2 regions of the Collinsella sp. AM16-21 genome follow, and region 1 is predicted to be linked to the other one. Evidence: predicted binding sites of a transcription regulator. Region 1 holds the regulator's gene; the other holds the start of a gene.

Evidence for each region. The regulator NrdR, encoded in region 1, represses ribonucleotide reductase genes. The targets are predictions, from matches to a motif close to AAACACNATATATNGTGTTT.
Region 2: nrdD (anaerobic ribonucleoside-triphosphate reductase) is a predicted target of NrdR. The motif match lies at 3,070-3,089, and genes of this name have one in related genera.

What each region holds. Positions count from the first base shown of each region.
Region 1 is NZ_QRKJ01000010.1:78,449-84,488, reverse strand. Features, by position in the region: gene DW180_RS06995 (NAD(P)/FAD-dependent oxidoreductase) at 1-7, opposite strand, end outside; gene DW180_RS06990 (glycosyltransferase) at 126-1,427, shown strand; gene dut (dUTP diphosphatase) at 1,821-2,264, opposite strand; gene nrdR (transcriptional regulator NrdR) at 2,269-2,712, opposite strand; gene DW180_RS06975 (LysM peptidoglycan-binding domain-containing protein) at 2,764-3,213, opposite strand; gene lexA (transcriptional repressor LexA) at 3,377-4,021, shown strand; gene DW180_RS06965 (heparan-alpha-glucosaminide N-acetyltransferase) at 4,021-4,725, shown strand; gene hflX (GTPase HflX) at 4,710-5,999, opposite strand; gene miaA (tRNA (adenosine(37)-N6)-dimethylallyltransferase MiaA) at 5,999-6,040, opposite strand, start outside.
Region 2 is NZ_QRKJ01000006.1:45,741-51,780, forward strand. Features, by position in the region: tRNA gene DW180_RS04535 (tRNA-Gly) at 1-72, shown strand, start outside; tRNA gene DW180_RS04540 (tRNA-Cys) at 108-181, shown strand; tRNA gene DW180_RS04545 (tRNA-Gly) at 224-299, shown strand; gene DW180_RS04550 (glycoside hydrolase family 13 protein) at 635-2,368, shown strand; tRNA gene DW180_RS04555 (tRNA-Gly) at 2,511-2,586, shown strand; tRNA gene DW180_RS04560 (tRNA-Val) at 2,590-2,664, shown strand; gene nrdD (anaerobic ribonucleoside-triphosphate reductase) at 3,345-5,567, shown strand; gene nrdG (anaerobic ribonucleoside-triphosphate reductase activating protein) at 5,994-6,040, shown strand, end outside.

The DNA.
Region 1 (6,040 bases):
TAGTCATGAAGCGTCCTTTCGTCGAAACGTTGTCGTTCTTTGCGCTCGTACCCAAATTTACGTGAACGTGACACTCATGCACTACAATGATAAATCCGTATTACAAAGCTGAAGGGGAGTTATCGATGGACCAGGCGCAGACGAGTGACGACGCTCCCCTGCTCACGCACAGCACTCCCCAATCGGAGCAAACCACGCTCCTGGCTCAGCAAAAACCTCTCGTGACCATCGTGCACGCCTCCGTTGGCTCGGGCCACAAGGCCGCCGCAAATGCGATAGCGCAGGCATTCGACCTCATCCGCGGCACCAATGGCATCCCCGAGGATATTGAGATTGAAGTGCTCGATATCCTTGATTTTGGACGTATTAAATTCGACGGCAATAAGACCGCGGCTTCTTTTACGGGAGCCACGCGCCCCATTTACGACCTGACCTGGCGATATACGCTTACGGGACATCTTCTCTGGGGTGGCGGAACGGCATGGTCGCGAATTATGTTCCCCGCCTTCAACGAATATATTCGTAGCCGCAGGCCCATAGCCGTGGTTGCAACGCACATCACAGCAGCCAATGTTGCCGTGGGCGCCCGCGTAATTACGGGTATCGATTATCCGGTCATCTGCGTACCGACCGACTACGAAGTCGAGGGATGGTGGCCCCACAAGGACACCGATTTATTCTGTGTTGCCAACGAATTTATGGCCGAAACGCTGCGTCCGCGCAAGGTGCTCGAGACAAAGATTCGCATTACCGGCATTCCTATTCGCACCGGATTCGACACGGATTACGATCGCGAGGAAGAGCTAGCTAAGTTCAACCTCCCCACCGACAAGACCGTCGTGCTGGTAATGGCCGGTGCCAGCTTGCCTCAACCGTACGTTCGCTTTCGCGCGGAGATGGACCGCACCCTCCCCTTCCTACGCAGCTTCGAAGACATGCACTTTGTCTTTTTGCCGGGCAAAGACACCGAATATGCCACCCGCCTCAAAACGCTCTTCGACGCCATGAAGCTCGAAAACGTCACGGTTCTGGACTATGTCGATGATATGGCAGCGCTTATGCTCGGCTGCGACCTGGCAATTCTCAAATCGGGCGGACTCACCGTCACCGAATGCCTGTGCGCACACCTGCCGATGATCCTGTTGGGCAAGTCCTATGGCCAGGAAAAGGCCAACACCACCATGCTCACCGGCATGGGCGCCAGCATGCATGTCACCACCGCACGAGAGCTCATCGTGACGTTGCGACATCTCCACGATCATCCTGAGTCGCTCAAGGCACTGCTCATCAACGGCGAAGTACTACGCCGCCCCCACGCAGCCGAAGACATAGCCATCGCAACCATGGAGCTCGTAGGCAAACCCCAAAAGCGCAAACGAGCCTTCTGCCGCTTCTACTGGGGCGGAAAACCCGCGCACATCCGCTAGCGTCTTAATTTCCGCTTGCCTGCGGGAGGCCCCTATATATCATCCCGTGCTCAAACATTCTCGCTTCGCTGCGAAACTGCGCGCGGGACGATATATAGGGGCCTCCCGCAGGTAAGCTGCGTTAACGTACCAGCGGCTATACCAGATTCCCCACCAGTAGAATCTGCAAAGGGGAACCAGAAAATATAAATACAGTAAGTCGATGCGACAAAGGAGGCGTCCCTTCATCGCATCGACTTACTAGAAAAGTAAATATTGTTTCAAGCGAGTAGCCGCCCGCCCGGGGCTTACCTATATCGTTCCACGCGCAGTTTCGCAGCGAGCGAAGCGACGCGAGAATGTTTGAGCATGGAATGATATAGGTAAGCCCCGGGCGGGAGGGATACGGGCGCCCTAGGCGATGCCGCTGGAGCCGAAGCCTCCTTTGCCTCGGTCGGTTTCGTCTAGTTCTTCTACTTCTATGAGATTGACCGTGGGGACTTCTTGGATGACGAGTTGGGCTATGCGGTCGCCTTTATTGATTTGAATGTTATTGGAGGGATCCAGGTTGATGAGGATAACCTTGAGTTCTCCTCGGTAGTGGGCGTCGATGAGGCCCGGCGTATTGACTATAGACAGGCCCTGCTTGATGGCCAAGCCGCTGCGGGGCTGGACGAAGCCGGCGTAGCCATCGGGCAGGGCGATGGCCAGCCCCGTAGAGACCAGACGGCGTTCGAAGGGCTTCAGGACGCAGTCTTCGTTGGAGCGTAGATCCAAGCCGGCATCGGTGGGATGGGCGTATTTGGGAAGCTCGAGGGTGGGGTCGAGACGCTTTATGTTGACGGTAATGTTGGACATGGAATCACCTTAGCTTGTCGAGCTCTTGCAGAAATTCATCGACGTCTTTGAAATCGCGGTAGACCGAGGCAAAACGGATGTACGCAACCTTGTCGATCTTGGCCAAGCGCTTGAGCACCATGTCACCCAACTCATGGGACGTGACGGCCGTCAGCGTGCGAGAGCGAAGCTCGACCTCGATGTCATCGATAATCTCATTGAGCTTCTTAGTGTCGATATCGCGCTTGATGGTGGCGCGCATCAAGCCGACAAGAAGCTTATTGCGATCGAACCGCTGCTTAGTTCCATCTGACTTAATGACCTCGATAGGGTCCTCGCATCGCTCAAACGTTGTAAAGCGGTAGTTACACGAGCAACATTCGCGACGGCGCTTAATGGTGTTATTTGACTCCTGCATACGGGAATCAACGACGCGGGTATGTGCCTTGCCGCATTTGGGACAGCGCATGGTACCTCCTCTTAAACGATAACAAGGGTACCATGCGCAGCGCGATAATGATTACGAACGAGCAGGAACCTTAAGATGCGCACCGGCGGCGAGCGAACCATGCTCCAGATGATTGACGCTACGGATCATGTCGGAAGTCTCTTGCGTGGAAAGGCCTTCGATTGGATATTCTTCGGCAAGCGACCAAAGAGAATCGCCAGGCTGAACGCGAATGGTCTCGTAGGTAATGTTGGAAACGGACTCGGCATACGCGGCGTGACGAGCGCTAAAGACCGACATAGCGAGGACAAAGAAGAGCGTAAGCGCAACGGCGACGGCGACAATCGTCGGAACCTTCAGGGCAACGCGGGCCGGCGCGACTACAGCCTGCTGATTGCGCGCAGGCTTTACGGTCAAAGGCTGAAAGCCGGAGCGGCCACCCTGAACAACCGTAAAAGTGGGTTCTGCAGGCGTCTCGAGCTTAAGGGCGAGGTTTCCCTGGACCATATTCGTTACGTTCATCATGTTCTCCTCTCGCGTGTTTTGCTGAGAACAGTTTTATCAAGCCGCGCGGACAAAAATGTCTAGCGCGAGAACGAATGTTCGGTTATTATTATCTTCGAACAGTTGTTCCTGTCAAGCAAAATTCGAACATTTGTTTGACATGGGTAGAGAGGATGCCCTGATGGCTCGCAAAATTACCAAGCGTCAGCAGCAAATTTACGACTTCATCAAGGAATATCAGCAGGAGAAGGGTTATCCGCCCAGCGTGCGCGAGATGGCTTCTGCCGTGGGCCTTTCCTCCCCCAGCACCGTGCACGCCCATCTCTCTGCCCTGGAGGCGCGCGGGCTACTCAAGCGCGATGCCACCAAACCGCGCGCCCTGGAACTCTTTAACGAGGATGGTTCCTCTGTCTCAATTTCCAAATCTGACGAGCCCACCGCACCTCGCGGAACGGTCTCGCTACCGCTCGTTGGTCGCGTCGCGGCTGGGATTCCCATTCTGGCAGAGCAGAATATCGAAGACACGTTTACTATCCCGACCGAAATCGCCACTGATCAGGGTTCCTTTATCCTTGAGGTGCATGGGAGCTCAATGATCAATGTCGGCATCTTCAATGGCGATTACATCATCGTCCGTGAACAAAAGAGTGCCATGAATGGCGAAATTGTCGTGGCCATGATTGATGGTTCGGCGACCGTCAAGACGTTCTACAAGGAGCAGGGGCGTGTGCGCTTGCAGCCCGAGAACGACACTATGGAACCTATCTATGCAACGAATCCCGTTATCCTGGGCAAAGTCGTCGGCTTGATGCGCCGGTTCTCGTAATGCAAAAACGCATAACCATCTTTGATACCGTCCGCGGGTTTACGATGATTTCTATGGCAGGTTTTCACGCTTGCTATGATCTCGCCTACCTGTACGGCTGGGATATGCCTTGGTTTACCCAGACTGTCTTTCAAGACGTCTGGCGAGCCAGCATCAGCTGGGTATTTTTGTTTATCGCGGGTTGGATGTGCACGCTCTCACGCAACAATGCCAAACGAGCGGCTAAGTACGCTGCCGCAGCTTTGGTCGTCTGGATCGCAACAACGCTCGTATCGGTCGACGATTCAGTGAACTTTGGCATCATTTATTGCATGGCGGTGTGCACCGCGGTGGTTGCGTTCACCCGTCCGTTACTCCAAAAATTACCGGGCTCATGGGGCATCGCAGCGTGCCTTGTTCTTTTTGCCCTAACCTGGGGCATTCCAAAGGCGGTCTACCCACTCCCCTACCTGGCATGGCTTGGATTCCCAGGCCCGGGTTTTGTTTCGGGAGATTACTATCCGCTCATACCGTTTGTCTTTATGTACCTTACCGGCTTTTTTGCTGCCCAGGCAGCACAAGCATCAAGTCTCGAAGCGCCAGCATGGGCATACGCCAATCCTATCCCGGCGCTCGCAGTCCTGGGTCGGCATGCCTTACCGTTCTACCTGCTCCATCAGCCAGTCATTCTAGGCGTGCTAGAAATCGTTTATTCCGTACGATAGCGCTCGAGCCGCGGTGCAATACGAGCCGGCAACTTCGCCACAATGCGAACGCCGTCCTCGAGATATTCCTCATGCAGAAGGGTTCCCTGCTCATGCACCAGCGTGATGAGAGCGCCCTCGCGATACGGGATATCAGCGGAGAGCAACACATCGGTGGCAGCTGCCTCGCGAGCAATCCGGTCGACGAGATCGTCGAGCCCCTCGCCCGTTTGGGCCGAGAACAGAACGGCCTCCGGATAGCGACGACGGAAACTCAATCGATCGACGCTATCGAGAAGATCGATTTTATTGAATACGGTCAGCGTTAAACGCTCTCCGGCGCCGATCTCATCAAGCACGCGGTCGACAGCCTCCAGCTGCCGCTCATAGTCCTCGTCAGACGCATCTACGACTTTGAGAATTAGATCGGCACCCAAAACCTCGGACAGCGTCGATTTAAAGGCATCGACCAGACCATGCGGCAGCTTTTGAATAAAGCCGACGGTATCGGTAATCGTCATGCCGCGACCGCCGGGCAGACGATACGAACGCGTCGTCGGGTCGAGCGTAGCAAACAGCTTGTCCTGCGAAAGTACCGTAGAGCCGGTCAGACGATTGAGCAACGTCGATTTACCGGCATTGGTATAACCGGCCAACGCGACGCGAAACGCCGGTGACTCAATGCGACTCTTGGATTGAACATCGCGACGCTGTTCAACCTGCTTGAGCTCACGACGAAGCGCAGCGATCTTATTACGAATAAGGCGACGGTCGACCTCGAGCTGACTTTCGCCCTGACCAAAACGTGAGCCGATGCCGCCGCGCGTCTGCTCCTTGGCGAGATGGCTCCACATGCCACGCAGGCGAGGCAACAAATATTGAAGCTGTGCCAGCTGTACCTGCAGGCGTCCCTCACGCGTCTGAGCATGCAGGCCAAAGATATCCAGGATCAGTGCTGTACGATCGATAATCTTTACCGGCTCGCCCACAGCTTTCTCCAAATAGGATTGCTGCGAGGGCGTCAGGTCGTCGTCAAAAATAACGACATCGGCATCCATGCGATGCACCAGGCCGCACAGCTCTTCTACCTTGCCGGAACCGATAAACGATTTAGGATACGGCTTTACCAAACGCTGCGACAAGCGTGCCACGCACTGAGCACCAGCTGTGTGGGCAAGACGCTCCAGCTCATCAAGCGAGCGATCGAGCGGCCATGCATTGTCGCGCCACTCAACACCAACTAAAATGGCACGCTCGGGCTCGGGTGCCGTGGGAACAAGGGGGAAACGGGCCATTAGGCAGCCTCAATACGATGCAGGATATCCTCAACGACCTC
Region 2 (6,040 bases), on a different contig from region 1:
ACATGGCTCAGTTGGTAGAGCACAACCTTGCCAAGGTTGGGGTCGCGGGTTCGAGCCCCGTTGTCCGCTCCATTGCATTTCCGGACCGTCTCAAGCGGTCCTTTTTCGGCGAAGTGGCCAAGTGGTAAGGCAGAGGCCTGCAAAGCCTTTACCCCCGGTTCGAATCCGGGCTTCGCCTCCAGGCAACATCCGGGCGCTCCGGCGCCCGTTTTGTTTTACATATGCGGACATGGCTCAGTTGGTAGAGCACAACCTTGCCAAGGTTGGGGTCGCGGGTTCGAGCCCCGTTGTCCGCTCCAACTATCTTACGCGGTTCTAACGAACCGCGTTTTTTGTTGACGCTGCGCGGGCCCCGGGCACCCCATCTTGCCCCCCAATCGTCGGTCGCGTACATAAAGTACGCTTCCCTCCTCTTTCGCGGCAACCTGGGGCACCCGGAGCCCGCTCGCTGTCGTGGCCGGGGGAGTAAGTCTTCCGTTCTTTTCACTAATCGATCGATTCGTCCCAGGAGGCTCGAGCCCGAGAGGGGGCGAGCGTTTGGGGCGTGGCTGCGGCGTTGATTGCCGTGAATGTCAGCTTTGGGCGTATCATCGTGGGCATCTCGCAAAACCTCGTTGCAAGGGAGATTCATCCCATGGCTACAGAAAAGTCCTCTTCGCGCTCATGGATGTCCGATGCCGCGATTTATCAGATCTACCCGCGCTCGTTTAAGGATTCGACTGGTTCGGGTCTGGGCGATATCGCGGGCATTACCCAGCAGATGGACTATCTTGAGCGGCTGGGTATCGAGGCCATCTGGCTGAGTCCGTTTTACCCATCGCCTCTTGTCGATGGCGGCTATGATGTGGCGGACTACTGCGATGTCGACCAACGTCTCGGCTCGCTTGACGACTTCGATGACATGATCGCCGCGGCTCACGCGCGCGGCATCAAGGTCATCGTCGACATCGTACCCAACCATTCGTCCAACCAGCACCCCTGGTTCAAAGCCGCTCTTGCTTCCGGCCCCGGATCGCCCGAGCGCGCCCGCTATATCTTCCGCGATGGTCGCGGCGAGCATGGCGAGCTGCCTCCCACCAATTGGAATGCCAACTTTGGCGGCCGTGCCTGGACGCGTGTTGCGGACGGTCAGTGGTATCTGCACATGTTTACGCCCGAGCAGCCGGACTTTGACTGGTCATGCCCCGAGGTTCGCGCGTTCTTTTGCGACGTTCTAGCGTTTTGGAGCGATCGAGGCGTTGATGGCTTTCGCATTGATGTGGCACACGGTCTCGCCAAGGATCTCGACCGCGATGATCTCGACCAGTGGCATCTCGCCGAGGGCGATGACATGGTTGACGACGGCACCCATCCGCTGTGGGATCGCAACGAGGTTCACGAGATCTATCGCGAGTGGCGCCGCGTGTTCGACCGCTATAATCCGCCGCGCAGCGCTGTTGCCGAGGCGTGGGTGCTGCCCGAGCGCCAGTATCTCTACGCGCGCCCCAGCGAGCTTGGCCAGACATTTAACTTTGAGTTCGCCAAGGCCACTTGGACCTATGATGACATGCACGCTGCAATCGAGGAGGGCTTGAAGGCAGCCATCGAATCCGATTCCGCCTCGACCTGGGTACTTTCCAACCACGACGTGCCTCGTGTGGCGACGCGCTTCGCCCTGCCGCAGATCAAGGCGACGCGCTACCACCAGATTGCGCTCGACTGGCTCTTACGCGACGGGTCGTCTTATGACGAGGACCGTGAACTCGGCGAGCGCCGCGCGCGGGCGGCCCTTTTGCTTGAGCTGGCGCTTCCGGGCTCGGCATACGTGTATCAGGGTGAGGAGCTCGGCCTTTTTGAGGTGGCTGACATCCCGTGGGCTGCACTCGAAGATCCCACTGCGACCAATACGCACGGATCGAAGCGCGAGAAGGGGCGCGACGGCTGTCGTGTGCCCCTGCCGTGGGTGGCGACGGACGATCCCGCGCAGGGCGGATCGTTTGGATTTTCGCCGATGGACGCCGATGTGGCGCCCCATCTGCCGCAGCCTGCATGGTTTTCCGATTACGCTGCCGATAGGGAAGAGGCGGACCCGACATCGATGCTTGCGCTCTATCGTGACGCCCTCTGGCTGCGGCGCAAGCTGCGCGGGTGCGCTAACGATCTTGCGTGGCTCGATCTTGACGGGCGCACCGGCCTTGCGGATGGTGCCGAGGGCGCTGAGGGCGGCGTCATCGCCTATCGCCGCGACAACGGCTGGGCGTGTGTGACGAACTTCGGTGCAGCACCCGTGGAGCTGCCGGCGGGCAAGGTCCTGCTCACCTCATCACCGCTTGCAGACGGCAGACTTGCGCAGGACAGCTCTGCCTGGATCATGCTCGCTGAGTTGTAGGGGGCCTCTTGCGGCGAGTTTGCGTTTGCTCGCGCTTTCCGTGGTGGCTGATGTCTTCGCGAGGTTCGAGAGGGCGTCGCAAAACTTTTCAAAAAAAGTTCTTGCATAGGATGCGGGTATCACGTAAGATTAATCCCCGTAAGCGGACATGGCTCAGTTGGTAGAGCACAACCTTGCCAAGGTTGGGGTCGCGGGTTCGAGCCCCGTTGTCCGCTCCATTTGGGCGTTTAGCTCAGGGGGAGAGCGCTTCCCTGACACGGAAGAGGTCAGAAGTTCAAATCTTCTAACGCCCACCAAATGTTCGCAGCCCAGAGGCTTAGCCTCTGGGCTGTTTTGTTTTGTTCGCCAAATGGGTCGCCAAATACGTCACCAAATTTCGAGTTTTTTGATCTTCTGGGATGCTTCTCAGTAGTCATCCGAGAAAACTCTCATCTTCTCTGTTTGCATACACATATCTTTCAAGGATTCGTGCCGCGGTTACATGGGGCTCGGCAAGGCACGACCGCAACATGTTGGTCAAGCATAATCTTTTGGATTCTTTTGGCGTGAGCGGCTTGGTTTTGGTAGGATTTGTCAGCGGCTTGACTAAGGGGGTTTTATAACTGCCATGCAGGTAGCCGTGTTGGTAACGTTTTACCGACTTGCCAAGAACCCCTCATAATTAATGCGTCTGCAAAATGACCAATTGCTTTGACCTGCTGAAACACTATATGTTGTGTTTGAACTAAAAAAAGAATACAGGATATAGATGCCTCTTTGTCGTATGATAGATGGCGGACAGAGAACGAGGACCTTATTTGCCCCATTTGGATAGATCTTTGAGCCGCTTGATCGGCCGCGAGGATTGTCCGCATGAGGACCTATGGTTTATCGAGAACACAGATTGCGCGACGGCGCCGCAAGACAGGGGCAAGCCCTGCCGGGCATCGTTTGGCTCTGAAGCGCAATGAGACTACGACGCGAAAGAGGCAAGAGGATGAAGATCATCAAGCGCAGCGGCACCGAGGTTGTCTTTGACATCGATAAGATCGTCAATGCGATTCGCGCCGCAAACTTGGAGGTCGAGGAGAGCTCTCGTCTAACCGACCGCCAGGTGGTTTATGCGGCGCAAAACGTCGCCGAGGCATGCGAGAACGCGGGCCACACCGTTTCGGTCGAGGAGATCCAGGATTTGGTCGAGGACGAGATCATGCGTCTCGACTGCTACGAGGTCGCCCGCCACTACATCATCTATCGCTATGTTCAGAGCCTGAAGCGCCAGAAGAACACGACCGATGACAAGATCCTGTCGTTGATCGAGTGCAATAACGAAGAGGTCAAGCAGGAGAACTCTAACAAGAACCCGACCGTCAACTCCGTTCAGCGCGACTACATGGCCGGCGAGATTTCCAAGGACCTGACTCAGCGCGTGCTGCTGCCCCAGGAGATCGTGGATGCCCACAACGAGGGCTTGATCCACTTCCACGATTCCGACTACTTTGCCCAGCACATGCATAACTGCGACCTGGTGAACCTGGAGGATATGCTCCAGAACGGCACCGTTATCTCGGGCACGCTGATCGAGAAGCCGCATAGCTTCTCGACTGCCTGCAACATCGCGACGCAGATTATCGCCCAGGTTGCTTCCTCCCAGTACGGCGGCCAGTCTATTTCGCTGACCCATCTCGCCCCCTTTGTTGAGGTGAGCCGTCAAAAGATTCGCGGCGAGGTTGCCCGCGAGCTCGAGGAGCTCGGTGTTTCGGCATCTGCCGAAAAGGTCCGTGAGGTCGTTGAGGACCGTCTGCGTGACGAGATCCGTCGCGGCGTCCAGACGATTCAGTATCAGGTCGTGACCCTTATGACCACCAATGGCCAGGCGCCGTTCGTGACGGTCTTTATGTATCTCAATGAGGCCCGTACGCCCCAGGAGAAGCACGACCTTGCCATGATCGTGGAGGAGACGCTTCGTCAACGCTATGAAGGCGTTAAGAACGAAGCCGGTGTGTGGATTACCCCGGCATTCCCCAAGCTTATCTATGTACTCGAGGACGATAACGTTCACGAGAATTCCCCGTACTTCTACCTGACCCAGCTTGCTGCCAAGTGCACCGCCAAGCGCATGGTGCCCGACTACATCTCCGAGAAGAAGATGCGCGAGCTCAAGCTGTCGAAGGGCGAGACCGCCGGCAACGGCGATTGCTACACCTGCATGGGTTGCCGCAGCTTCTTGACGCCCGACCGCTCGGGCAACGGCTTTAACAATGTCGCCAACGCGCTGAACTATGACCCGACCAAACCCAAGTACTATGGCCGCTTTAACCAGGGTGTTGTGACCATCAACCTGCCCGATGTCGCGCTGAGCTCGCATCAGGACATGGACAAGTTCTGGAAGATCTTCGACGAGCGCCTTGAGCTGTGCCACCGTGCTCTGCTGTGCCGTCATGAGCGCCTGATGGGCACGCTTTCGGATGCCGCGCCGATTCTTTGGCAGTACGGTGCCCTAGCGCGTCTGAAGAAGGGCGAGACGATCGATAAGTTGCTCGTGGGCGGATACTCTACCATCAGCCTTGGCTATGCCGGCCTGTATGAGTGCGTCAAGTACATGACGGGCCACAGCCACACCGAGAAGGAAGGCACGCCGTTTGCCATGGCCGTCATGCAGCGCATGAACGACAAGTGCGCGGAGTGGAAGGCCGAAAGCGATATCGATTTCTCGCTGTACGGTACGCCGTTGGAGTCGACGACCTACAAGTTCGCCAAGTGCCTGCAGCGCCGTTTTGGTATTATCCCGGGCGTGACGGACAAGGGCTACATTACCAACAGCTATCACGTCCACGTGTCCGAGGAGATCGATGCCTTCGATAAGCTTAAGTTTGAGGGCATGTTCCAGCAGCTTTCGCCGGGCGGTGCTATCTCTTACGTTGAGGTTCCCAACATGCAGGACAACCTCAAGGCTGTCATTCGCGTGATGCAGTACATCTACGACAACATCATGTACGCCGAGCTCAACACCAAGAGCGACTACTGCCAGGTGTGCGGCTACGATGGCGAGATCAAGATTGTTGAGGACGATGGCAAGCTGGTGTGGGAGTGCCCCAACTGCGGCAACCGCGACCAGGAGAAAATGAACGTCGCTCGTCGTACGTGCGGCTACATCGGTACCCAGTTCTGGAACCAGGGTCGAACCGAGGAGATCCGCGACCGCGTGCTGCATCTCTAATAACCATCCCAGGCTGCCCCGTAGCGAGGCCCCGGACCTTTACTCGCTATTTCGGACAGTCCTGGCTCACGACGGAGGCGCCACTGGCGCCTCCTGTTCGTGCGGAACTCATATCGAGCAAAGGTCCGGGGCCTCGCTACGGGGCAGCCAAGTTGATGTAGCTGAGATGCAGCATGCGGTCTGCTCACTCCTCGAAGTTCTCAGCGGAAATGAGTTGACCTGCGACAACGGTCTGCTTGCGATAACGGTTGAGCTGCAGCATTGTTTTTATTGGACCTCGAACCCTATACTCGATGTTCGCTGAGTTCATTGAGTATCGCTCGCGAGGGGTCTGGAGTATATCGTCCCGCCCGCAGTTTCGCAGGCCGCAGGCCGAGAATGTTTGAGGACGGGATGATATGTCCCGGCCTCCCGGGAGAGTTACCTATGAACTACGCGAACATTAAGTATTTCGACATTGCTGATGGAGAAGG